DNA from 2 places in the Burkholderia cepacia ATCC 25416 genome. Region 1 is predicted to be linked to the other one. Evidence: riboswitches for the same ligand, from Rfam matches in the RefSeq annotation. Region 1 holds a riboswitch; the other holds the start of a gene.
The links. A riboswitch is a leader RNA that binds a small molecule or an ion and turns the genes downstream of it on or off. The one in region 1 is predicted to bind manganese.
Positions count from the first base shown of each region.

Region 2: linked by a shared signal. The riboswitch ahead of APZ15_RS08785 (TMEM165/GDT1 family protein) and the one ahead of APZ15_RS26875 (sodium:calcium antiporter) in region 1 are both predicted to bind manganese.

Region 1 covers NZ_CP012982.1:2,135,077-2,140,173, forward strand. Annotated here, with positions in the region: gene arsC (arsenate reductase (glutaredoxin)) at 1-134, shown strand, start outside; gene arsH (arsenical resistance protein ArsH) at 112-849, shown strand; gene APZ15_RS26875 (sodium:calcium antiporter) at 921-1,931, opposite strand; yybP-ykoY riboswitch at 2,012-2,186, opposite strand; gene APZ15_RS26880 (DUF6402 family protein) at 2,874-4,136, shown strand; gene APZ15_RS26885 (hypothetical protein) at 4,109-4,789, shown strand; gene APZ15_RS39885 (DUF1289 domain-containing protein) at 4,946-5,097, shown strand, end outside.
Region 2 covers NZ_CP012981.1:1,921,418-1,926,514, forward strand. Annotated here, with positions in the region: gene pepN (aminopeptidase N) at 1-1,165, opposite strand, end outside; gene APZ15_RS08780 (DUF4136 domain-containing protein) at 1,353-2,051, shown strand; gene APZ15_RS08785 (TMEM165/GDT1 family protein) at 2,106-2,678, opposite strand; yybP-ykoY riboswitch at 2,757-2,894, opposite strand; gene guaD (guanine deaminase) at 3,075-4,391, opposite strand; gene APZ15_RS39005 (hypothetical protein) at 4,388-4,735, opposite strand; gene APZ15_RS08795 (adenosine deaminase) at 4,763-5,097, opposite strand, start outside.

The DNA of each region.
Region 1 (5,097 bases):
TCGTCACCCCGCTCGGCACGCGGCTGTGCCGCCCGTCCGAACGGGTGCTCGACATCCTGCCCGATCCGCAGAACGGGCCGTTTGCGAAGGAAGACGGCGAAATCGTGATCGATGCGGAGGGCAAGCGTGTCTGACCGCCTGAACGATCTGCCGCAACTCGACGCCGCGCTGTTTCGCGTGCCGGATGCGAGCCAGCTGCAACCCGCGCGCCCGTCGACGCATCCGCCACGCATCGTGCTGCTCTACGGTTCGTTGCGTGCGCGTTCGTTCAGCCGGCTGCTGGTCGAGGAGGCGGCGCGGCTGCTGACGGCCATGGGCGCCGATGCCAGGATCTTCAATCCGTCCGGCTTGCCGTTGCCCGACGATGCACCCGAGCATCACCCGAAGGTGGCGGAGTTGCGCGAGCTCGTGCAATGGTCGGAGGGCATGGTGTGGTGCTCCCCCGAGCGGCACGGCGCGATGACCGGCGTGATGAAAGCGCAGATCGACTGGATTCCGCTGTCGGTCGGCGCGGTACGGCCGACGCAGGGCAAGACGCTGGCGGTCATGCAGGTCAGCGGCGGATCGCAATCGTTCAACGCGGTCAACCAGATGCGGGTGCTCGGGCGCTGGATGCGCATGCTGACCATTCCGAACCAGTCGTCCGTCGCGAAGGCGTTCATGGAGTTCGGCGACGACGACAGGATGAAGCCGTCCGCGTATTTCGACCGGGTCGTCGACGTCATGGAGGAACTGGTCAAGTTCACGCTGCTCACGCGCGACGTCGGCGCGTACCTGACGGACCGGTACAGCGAGCGCAAGGAAAGCGCCGAACAGCTGTCGCAGCGTGTGAACCAGACGCGCATCTGAACCGCTCGCGGGCACGCTGCCCCGGTGCATCGTTCGCACCGGGGCAGCGTGCCCGTGCCGGGTGAGCCGGGTTACCGGGCCAGTGTCAGGAACAGATAGGCTGCGTAACCCGCGCCGTTCGCCAGCAACGCCCAGATCGCGAGCCCGCGCGTGCGCGCATTGACGCGCAGCCATGCGGCCGCCGCGAGCGTGACGATCACACCGGTCAGCACTTCGAGGCGCGGCTCCCACGGCGTCAGCATGATGCCGATCGCCGGCAGCAGCGTGCCCTGGAACACCATCGCGCCGGTGATGTTGCCGAACGCGAGCGTGTCCTTCCCGCGGCGGATCCACAGCACGCTGTTGACCTTCTCGGGCAGCTCCGTCGCGATCGGCACGATGATCAGCGACAGCAGCAGGGCCGATACGCCGAGCACGTGCGACACGCCTTCCACGCCGTGAATGAAACCCTTCGCCCCGCCGACCAGCAGCGCGACGCCGATGAGCAGCTGCAGCGCGATGGTCGCAAGATTGGTCGGCACGCCCAGGCGCGACAGGAACATCTTGTGCGGCGCCTCGGTGCCATGCCCGGCATCGACGAGCTGGTTCGACGCACGGAACGTCATCACGACATACATCACGTAGATCCCGACCAGCATCGCGGCGAGCAGCGCGCGCACGGCGCTGTTGTGATGCGGGACGAACATCGCGGCGGTGGCCAGCGAGAACGCGGCGAGAAAGTAGTTCAGGTCGCGCACGAAACCCGTCCGTTCGGGCGCGATCGTGCCGCGCGGCCCGCGCGAGCGGATCACCGCGAGCGTCATCAGGAACGTGGTGAGCGTGGCGAGCATCAGCGGCGCGCCGAGAATCGCGCCGACACCGATCTCCTCGTTCACGGCCGGGTTCGCCGTGCCGCCGGCGAGCGCGAGCAGCGGCACCATCGTTTCGGGCAGCGCGGTGCCGACGGCGGCGAACAGCGACCCGGTGACGCCTTCGGAAATCTTCAGGCGTTCGCCGAGATGTTCGAGCGCATTGGTGAAGACCTCGGCGGCGACGAGGATGACGATCAGCATGACCGCCAGTTCGACGAACATGAACGTCATGCGGCACCTCCGCAGGCATGCGTGCGGACGGGGACGGCGGCGAAACGCGGGGAGAGGGCGGCGGGGAACATGGGGACTCCGTGGTCGGACGTTGACGAACCATGGCACATCCGCCGACGTCCGACCAGGAACGACGCGATGTGCCGATGGTCTCGCCAGGCCGATCAGGCTGAACGCGCCACGGCCGCAGGCCGAGTGTGTTGACGCGTTCGCTTTCCGGAGACGGAAAGCAGGCTACTCCCCAAAGACGAAGGGCAGTCTAGCCGAGCGGGTTGCTTTCGACAAGCCTTCATTTCGTACGGCATTGTCGGGTCGGTGGGTATGGGGAGACGCTGAATGACTGGGCACGCAATGATCTGGCCGATGTGATGTGTCGATCGTGGGGCCGACGGAAGTGGTCACAAAAGAGGCGAAAGTGCTCGTTGTCAAAGACGAGGTTGACCGTCCGGCAGAACCCGTCGCTGCAGTACACGCGCATCTCGTCGGTGACGTGCTGCAAATGCCCTTTGAGGGCCGGCAGACTAACCATGCCGGAGCGACTGGCATGGACCGACATCTGCGGCGGTATCGATGGGCGGTTGGTGACCATCTTCGTGTGATCGGGGTGCGATTTCGTCGAGGACGTTCGTGGCGGGATGCGGGACACATACCACTGCGGCCCGTCGACGCGAATCTCTTCACTCCACGCGTCCGGCCCCCCGTGGAGGCTGACACGGTCGCCTTATTGGCAGACGAGGGGGCTGCGGAACTCGAGGACGAGATGTTGAGCCGTGTGGCGACGAAACCTTCTGTAACAGTCGTGCCGCCGGAAGACTGCCCGTACCGCTATGTCCTACGTAGGTTCGGCTGGATCTGACAAGTTGTCTTCGTTATCGACGTTGGAAATGCCGGGGTTTTGATTACGCTGAGACCGGTTCTCTCGCGAATCATCATTCAAGCGCTATGCCCGACGTCAAAAAAGTCCCGTATTACCAGCTGGAATCCGGAGTCTTCTATTCCGGCAAACGTTGGAAATGTCACGCTGGAGTGGTCGGATGCATTCCCATCGACACGCAGCAAAAAATCTCGTTCGACAGGCGTGCGCCGAACGAGCCGCCATCGCCGCCCAAGGCACCTGCACCGGTCAAGCCGCATCACACGTCCACCCCTGCGCCAGCGCCCACCGAACCGCCTGCCAAACCGCAGCCGAACGACAAGCCTCGGGACGCGGAGCAGGCCGACAAATTGCCCGAGTTCGATCTGCAGGACATCCCCAAAGCGATGGACAAGATGGGCTGGCCAATTTCGGCCAAGCTGGCGCGGAAATGGTTTGCGAGCCCAAGACATGTCTATAACAACGACCTCAACTCTGTACAGCCGCTCGATGACACGACGGTTTCCCTGGATTGGGCTCTGAAATTTCGCGGTGCAACGGAACGATTCAATCAGCTTGTCCGGCAAGCGATTTACACGCCGAATGCCGCACGCGCAGTAACGAAAGTCCTGGCGCCCGTGGTCGAGCGGAGTTTTTCGGCCGGACAAGTGAGCGCGGCAGGTATTGTTATCGACACCTCCCCGTTTCTGACTGCTCCGCTCCAGTTTCATATCGCCTGGGGATTTCAGTACCAGCCAGTATCATCCCTCGACACGCTCGACGGTACCGCGATGACGGATTTGACCGGCGCCCTGGCGAACTTCAATTTCTACGCTGCCGTAGGGAAGGCGGCCGTTACCGGCGAACGCTTTTATCAATACGAAGGCGAGAACAGGGTCTTCTGTCTCGAGCCTGTCGCGCGGATTACCCACGTCTATGTCTACATCAAAGACAGCTATTCGTTCAACGACGATTCGCTTTCCAAGAGCCAATACCTCGGCCACTGGAACAGGAACAGGAACAGGATGGTTCTGTCCTATGCCGCGGCGGTCAACGTTTTTTTCAAAAGCAGCAACTTGAACGTCGGGAACTCGACTATTGAAGAATGGCGGTATCTCCCCGCGGGCGAGGAGGTCAACAAGCCGATCGACAAACGCACCAGTCTTTTTCGGAAGTTCCTGGCGAAGGATGTCTACTGGCCAGTTCATAACAAGACGTACCGCGACTGGAGGTCGGCGCATAATCGTGGTGGCGACTTCATGGTCTACAGTCGCCCTAAACTCATCAAGCTGGACAAACCGATCATTCTGAAATTCGACACCGTATGCAGAACCGTCCCGGCCGAGCAATGAAGGCGACCGCCGTCATTCTCAAAGCGGTTTCGACCGTTGTCGTCACATGCCTGGTTGTCGCCATTGCATGGATGTTTTTGCCAGTGGACGTCAGGAATGCGATCGTGCTTTTCTCGCTCAAGCATGCGAAGAGCACGATCTTCGCCATCACGTCGATCATCTTCGTGCTCTACTTCTACCGGCTTGTCAGAAATATCGGCCATTTCAGCAGAACGATGCGCGCAGGACTGGCGATCGTCACGCTGGGCTTCCTGGCAATCTTCTATCTCGTCAGCGTTCGCGGGATCACGACCGACGAAACCGACTGCCAGCGATACAACTACAACGCGAAACTGAACGGCGGCATCAAGCAGGTCGATGGCACAACCTATATCGTCAACATCTGCGGAAGTGGCCACCGCGGCGACGTCCTCTTTGCTGACCAAAACGAACAGATCAAAATCGTCGTGGCCGATGAGCACGGATCGACACTTGCTACCCGGCTGTTTTTCGTCTTCTGGGGCGGCCGGCCTGGAAACGATCCAATCGAGATCCACGACGGCAAGCTGATCTACTTCGACGCATCGGATGCGTACGACAGCACGCGGACGATCTCGATGCCGCCGACCACGATAGATTGGGTCGCGGCGAGAATTCCGATTTCGCTGCGCTGATCCGGGTGCTGAAACCCGTCGCAGTCCACGCGACGGCCCGAGCCACGTATGCCCGCTCGTGTCGGTCGAGACTGCCGATGCAGCGCGTGACGTGCGATTCGACGATGTTTCCCATGTGATCGCCGAAGTGATTGCGCCTGCGAAGGCGGCCTGATCGTGGCCGTGAAATCGCCGTGCGTCGAGCCGTGTGTGTTCGCCGGCCGTATCGGATTCTGCGTGGGCTGGCTGCGGACGCGCGACGAGGTGCGTGACTGGAAGAGGCGGACCGATCGTCGCCGGCACAAGATACTGAACGGCGGCACGTGCCG
Region 2 (5,097 bases), on a different replicon from region 1:
TGTAGAAGTTGTTGATCTCGACGTAGCTCTCCGGGCGCACCGGGTGCGCCATCGGGCCGGCATCCTCGGCGAATTGCAGCTGGCGCAGCACGCGCACGTCCTCGATGCGCTTGACCGCGCGGGCCGCCGATTCGACGGCGTCGCCCGCGGCCATGTCGGCCGAGAATTCCTGATCGCGGAACACCGTCAGGCCTTCCTTCAGGCTCAGCTGGAACCAGTCGCGGCAGGTCACGCGGTTGCCGGTCCAGTTGTGGAAGTACTCGTGGCCGACTACCGATTCGATGTTCGCGAAGTCGGTGTCGGTCGCGGTCTCGGGGTTCGCCAGCACGTACTTCGTGTTGAAGATGTTGAGCCCCTTGTTTTCCATCGCGCCCATGTTGAAGTCGCCGACCGCGACGATCATGAAGCGGTCGAGATCGAGCTCGAGGCCGAAGCGCTTCTCGTCCCAGCGGATCGAATGGATCAGCGAATCCATCGCGTGACGCGTCTTGTCGAGATCGGCCGGCTCGACCCACACCTGCAGCAGCTTTTCCTTGCCCGAGCCGGTCGTGATCTTCTCCTCGATCGCGACGAGCTTGCCGGCGACCAGTGCGAACAGGTAGCTCGGCTTGCGGAACGGGTCTTCCCACTTCGCGAAGTGGCGGCCGTCGGGCAGGTCGCCGGAATCGACGAGGTTGCCGTTCGACAGCAGCACCGGGTAGGCGGCCTTGTCGGCGCGCAGCGTCACCGTGTACGACGCCATGACGTCCGGGCGATCGAGGAAGTAGGTGATGCGGCGAAAGCCTTCGGCTTCGCACTGCGTGAAGAAGTTGCCGCTCGATACATAGAGACCCGACAGCGTCGTATTCTGGTCGGGCGCGCATGCGCTTTCGAGCGTCAGCTCGAATGCATCGGGGACGTTCTCGACGGTCAGCCCGTGCTCGTGCGCGCGCACGGCGCCATGCGGCGCGCCGTCCAGCCGTGCGCCGACGAATTCGAGCGCTTCGCCCATCAGCTCCAGGTGCGGCGCGGGCGCGGCGTCCGGGTTGCGGCGCACGCGCATCGTATTCCTGACGATCGTACGGGCCGGCGCGAGATCGAATTCGAGCGCAACGGCATCGATGAGAAAGGCCGGCGGCGTGTAGTCGGCGCGGCGGATCACGGTGGAGGAAGCGTTGTCGGACATGGTCGTCGAGATCGGTGGAGTGGGGGACGGGCCCGTGGCACGGGCCGGGCGAACCGGGCCATTGTACAAAGGCTTGCGGCTGCGTGCCGGGCGAACTTTTTACCGGTTCCGGGAGTCCGCGTATTATCGGCATCCCGTTACGGTTCGCGCGGTGCGACGAACGGGTGACGGATCGAAGAGGATCAACATGAAACGCGAATGGATTCAACGCAGTGCGGGCTGGGCGGCGGTGCTGTGCGTGGCGCTGCTGACCGGCTGCACCAGCTACGTGACGACCCAGGTCACGGCCTTCTCCGACTGGAGCGGCAGCGACGCGACACGCACCTATGCGTTCACCCGCACCGACGCGCAGAAGAACAGCATCGAGCAGTCGACCTACGAGCCGATCGTCGCGAACGAGCTGTCCACGTATGCGTTCCGGCAGGTGCCGCAGGCGCAGGCGCGCTATCTCGTCGGGCTGACCTATGCGGTCGGCAGCGATCTCGTGACGGTGCCGCAGCCCGTTTATTACGATCCGTGGTTCGTCGGGCCGGGGCCGTACTGGCGGCGCGGGCCGTGGGGCCCGTGGGGGCCCTGGGGGCCGATGCCGGCCGGTTATGTCGCGCAGACGTACCAGGTGTTCGACTACACGCTCGGCATCCGCATCACCGAGCGCGCGACGGGCAAGGAGGTCTACAACGTGTCCGCGCGCACGACCGGCGACAACGGCACGCTGCTGTACGCGATGCCGTTCCTCGCGCGCAGCGCGCTCGCCGATTTCCCGCTGTCGAACGGCGCGGTCCGCTCGGTCCGGCTGCCGGTCGACAAGCGCGGCGGCCCGGCGGCACCGGCCGCCAACGAGCGCGCGGTGCCGGCTGCGCCCGCTTCGGGCGCCGCCGCCAAGTAACGCGGCATCAGCCTCGGCGCGGCCGTCCGGCCGCGCCTGCCGTTTTCTTCCCCGTCAGACCCCGACGCCCAGCAGCGCCAGCGCGCCGAGCACGACGAACAGCACGGCCGCGATGCCGTGCACGAGCTTCGTCGGCAGGCGGTGCGCGAAACGGTCGCCGAGCAGGATCGCGGGCACGTTCGCGAGCATCATCCCGAACGTCGTGCCGGCCACGACACCGATGTAGTCCTGGAAGCGCGCGGCCAGCGCGACGGTCGCGATCTGCGTCTTGTCGCCCATTTCCGCGAGGAAGAACGCGACGAGGGTCGCACCGAACACGCCGAGCCGCGAGCGGTTGGCATTGGCCTCGTCGGCGTCGAGCTTGTCCGGCACGAGGATCCACAACCCCATCGCGATGAACGAGAACGCGAGCGCCCAGCGCATGATCGACGGCGTGACCAGCGCGCCGAGCCATTCGCCGAGCGCGCCGGCGAAACCGTGGTTCACGAGCGTCGCGACGAGCACGCCGAGAATGATCGGCACCGGCTTGCGATAGCGCGCGGCCAGGACGAGGGAAAGCAACTGGGTCTTGTCGCCGATTTCAGCGAGGGCGACGGCGCCGGTGGAGATCAGGAAGGCTTGAGACACGTATGGGGTTCCACGGGCCGGTGTTGTGCGTGCGAGCGACGATCCACGGCGCGCCGGGCCCTGATGCGGCGCACTGTGAACCATCGGTCTCGCCAGGCCTAGGTGGCTGCGCCCGCCATGGCCGCAAGGCCAAGTCTGTTGACGGACGCCTCCGTCACGATGCGCGCCGGGGGCGCGGGACATCGAGCGGAGCGGCTACTCCCCAATGAGCGGCGAATTCTAGCACGGCGTGTCGCGCGCGGGAAAGCGGTCGAGCGGTGCGGTGCCTGGTGTCCGGGCGGGGATTGGCGTTCGGCAAGCTCCGGCCGTACGGCAGGCCCGGCAGACGGGCAGCCGCCCCGCAGGCAGACGCGGCGGCCGACGCCCGCGCCTGCCGGGACACCCCCCGGAACGCCGTTACGCGGCGGGGCGGCGCGCCGCCCCGCGCTCGTGGACGAGTTCGCCGGCCGCATAGGTGCGGTACACCGCGCGGTCGTCGCCGAGCAGCGCGAACGCGAACAGCAGTTCCTCGAGCGAATCCGCGCGCTTCGTCCGGCGCGCGAGCAGCGGCGTGGCCTGCGGATCGAGCACGACGAAGTCGGCCTCGGTGCGCGGCTTGAGCGTGCCGACCGTGTCGGCGAGGTCGAGCGCCTGCGCGGCGCCGGCCGTCGCGAGCCAGAACATCCGGGTCGCGGTCAGATGGTGGCCCGACAGCCGCGCGACCTTGTGCGCTTCGTTCATCGTCTGCAGCATCGAGAACGACGTGCCGCCGCCGACGTCGGTCGCGAGCGTGACGGGCACGTCGTGTTCACCGGCCTTGTCGAAATCGAACAGCCCGCTGCCGAGGAAGAAGTTCGACGTCGGGCAGTGCGCGACGACGGTGCGCGTCTCGGCCATCCGGCGGCGGTCCTCGTCGTCGAGGTGGATGCAGTGGCCGTACACCGCGCGCGGGCGCAGCAGCCCGTAGCGGTCGTAGATGTCGAGATAGCTGCGATGGCCGGGGAACAGCTCGGCCACCCATTTCACCTCGTCGACGTTCTCCGCGACGTGGCTCTGTACGAACACGTCCGGATGGCGGCGCGCGAGTTCGCTGCACGCCTCGAGCTGCGCTTCGGTCGACGTCGGCGCGAAACGCGGCGTGAGCGCGTACATCTGGCGGCCCTTGCCGTGCCAGCGGCCGATCAGCTCGGCGCTGTCGTCATAACCGGATTGCGCGGTATCGCGCAGGAATTCGGGGCAGTTGCGATCCATCAGCACCTTGCCCGCGATCATCCGCAGGTCGCGCGCGTCGCTCGCCGCGAACAGCGCATCGGCCGACTGCTTGTGCACCGTGCAGTAGACGAGCGCGCTCGTCGTGCCGCAGGCGAGCAGTTCGTCGACGAAGAAGTCGGCCACCTCGCGCGCATGCTCGGGATCGCCGAACTGGCGCTCGGTCGGGAACGTGTACTTGTCCAGCCACGGCAGCAGGCCCGGCGCCGGCGACGCGATCATGTCCGTCTGCGGATAGTGGATGTGCGTGTCGATGAAGCCGGGCACGATCAGCTTGTCGCGCAGGTCGTGGACGATCGCGTCGCGCGCGAGCGTCGCGGCGAGCTGCGCGTACGGGCCGGCCGCGACGACTTTGCCGTCGTCGACGATCAGGAGGCCGTCGGTCTCGTAGTTCGCGGCCTGGCTCGATTGCGCCGGGTCGCCGTTGAAAGTCAGCAGCTGGGAACGGAAAGCGGTTTGCGTCATGACAAATGGTCCTGCATCAAGGTAAGGCGAACAGAAGAAAGCGATCGACGCCGGAGGGCGGCGGGACGGCGTTTCGCGAGCGGTAGCGGCATGCTGCGTGCGGCACGACCGGAGGCGATTGCGCGGGCGAACGTGGCGGCCGAAGCCGCCGGCGAGTGGTTGCCGGCGGGCCTCGCAGCCGCTGCGTTCGCGACCGGAGCGGCAGCGAACGCAGCGGCGAACCGCGACGGCAAGCACGGGCGGGCGACGACGAATGGCGCGCTCGCCGCGCGGGCACGCACGCGGCCGTTCCGGCGCGATGCCGGGCCGGTGGTTGCGAAGCGGATGCCGTTGCCGTGTTTCATCTGTCTGGCGTTCCTCGATGCGGGCCGTCAGGCGGCCTGCCAGTACGCGTCGAGGCGCGCGTACAGTGCGTCGCGCTGCGCCGGTTCGATGAACGATGCCTCGAAGCCGTTGCGGATCACCGCATGGACTTCGGCATCCGTGAGTTGCAGCCCTTCGGCCGTCGCGAAGTAGTTTTCATTGACGTAGCCGCCGAAATAGGCCGGATCGTCGGAGTTGATCGTCACCGCGACGCCGCGATCGAGCAGCGCCTTCAGCGTGTGTTTCGCCATGTCGTCGAACACGCACAGCTTGAGGTTCGACAGCGGGCAGACGGTCAGTGCCGTGCGAGTCTTGGCGAGACGCTCGACCAGGGCCGCGTCCT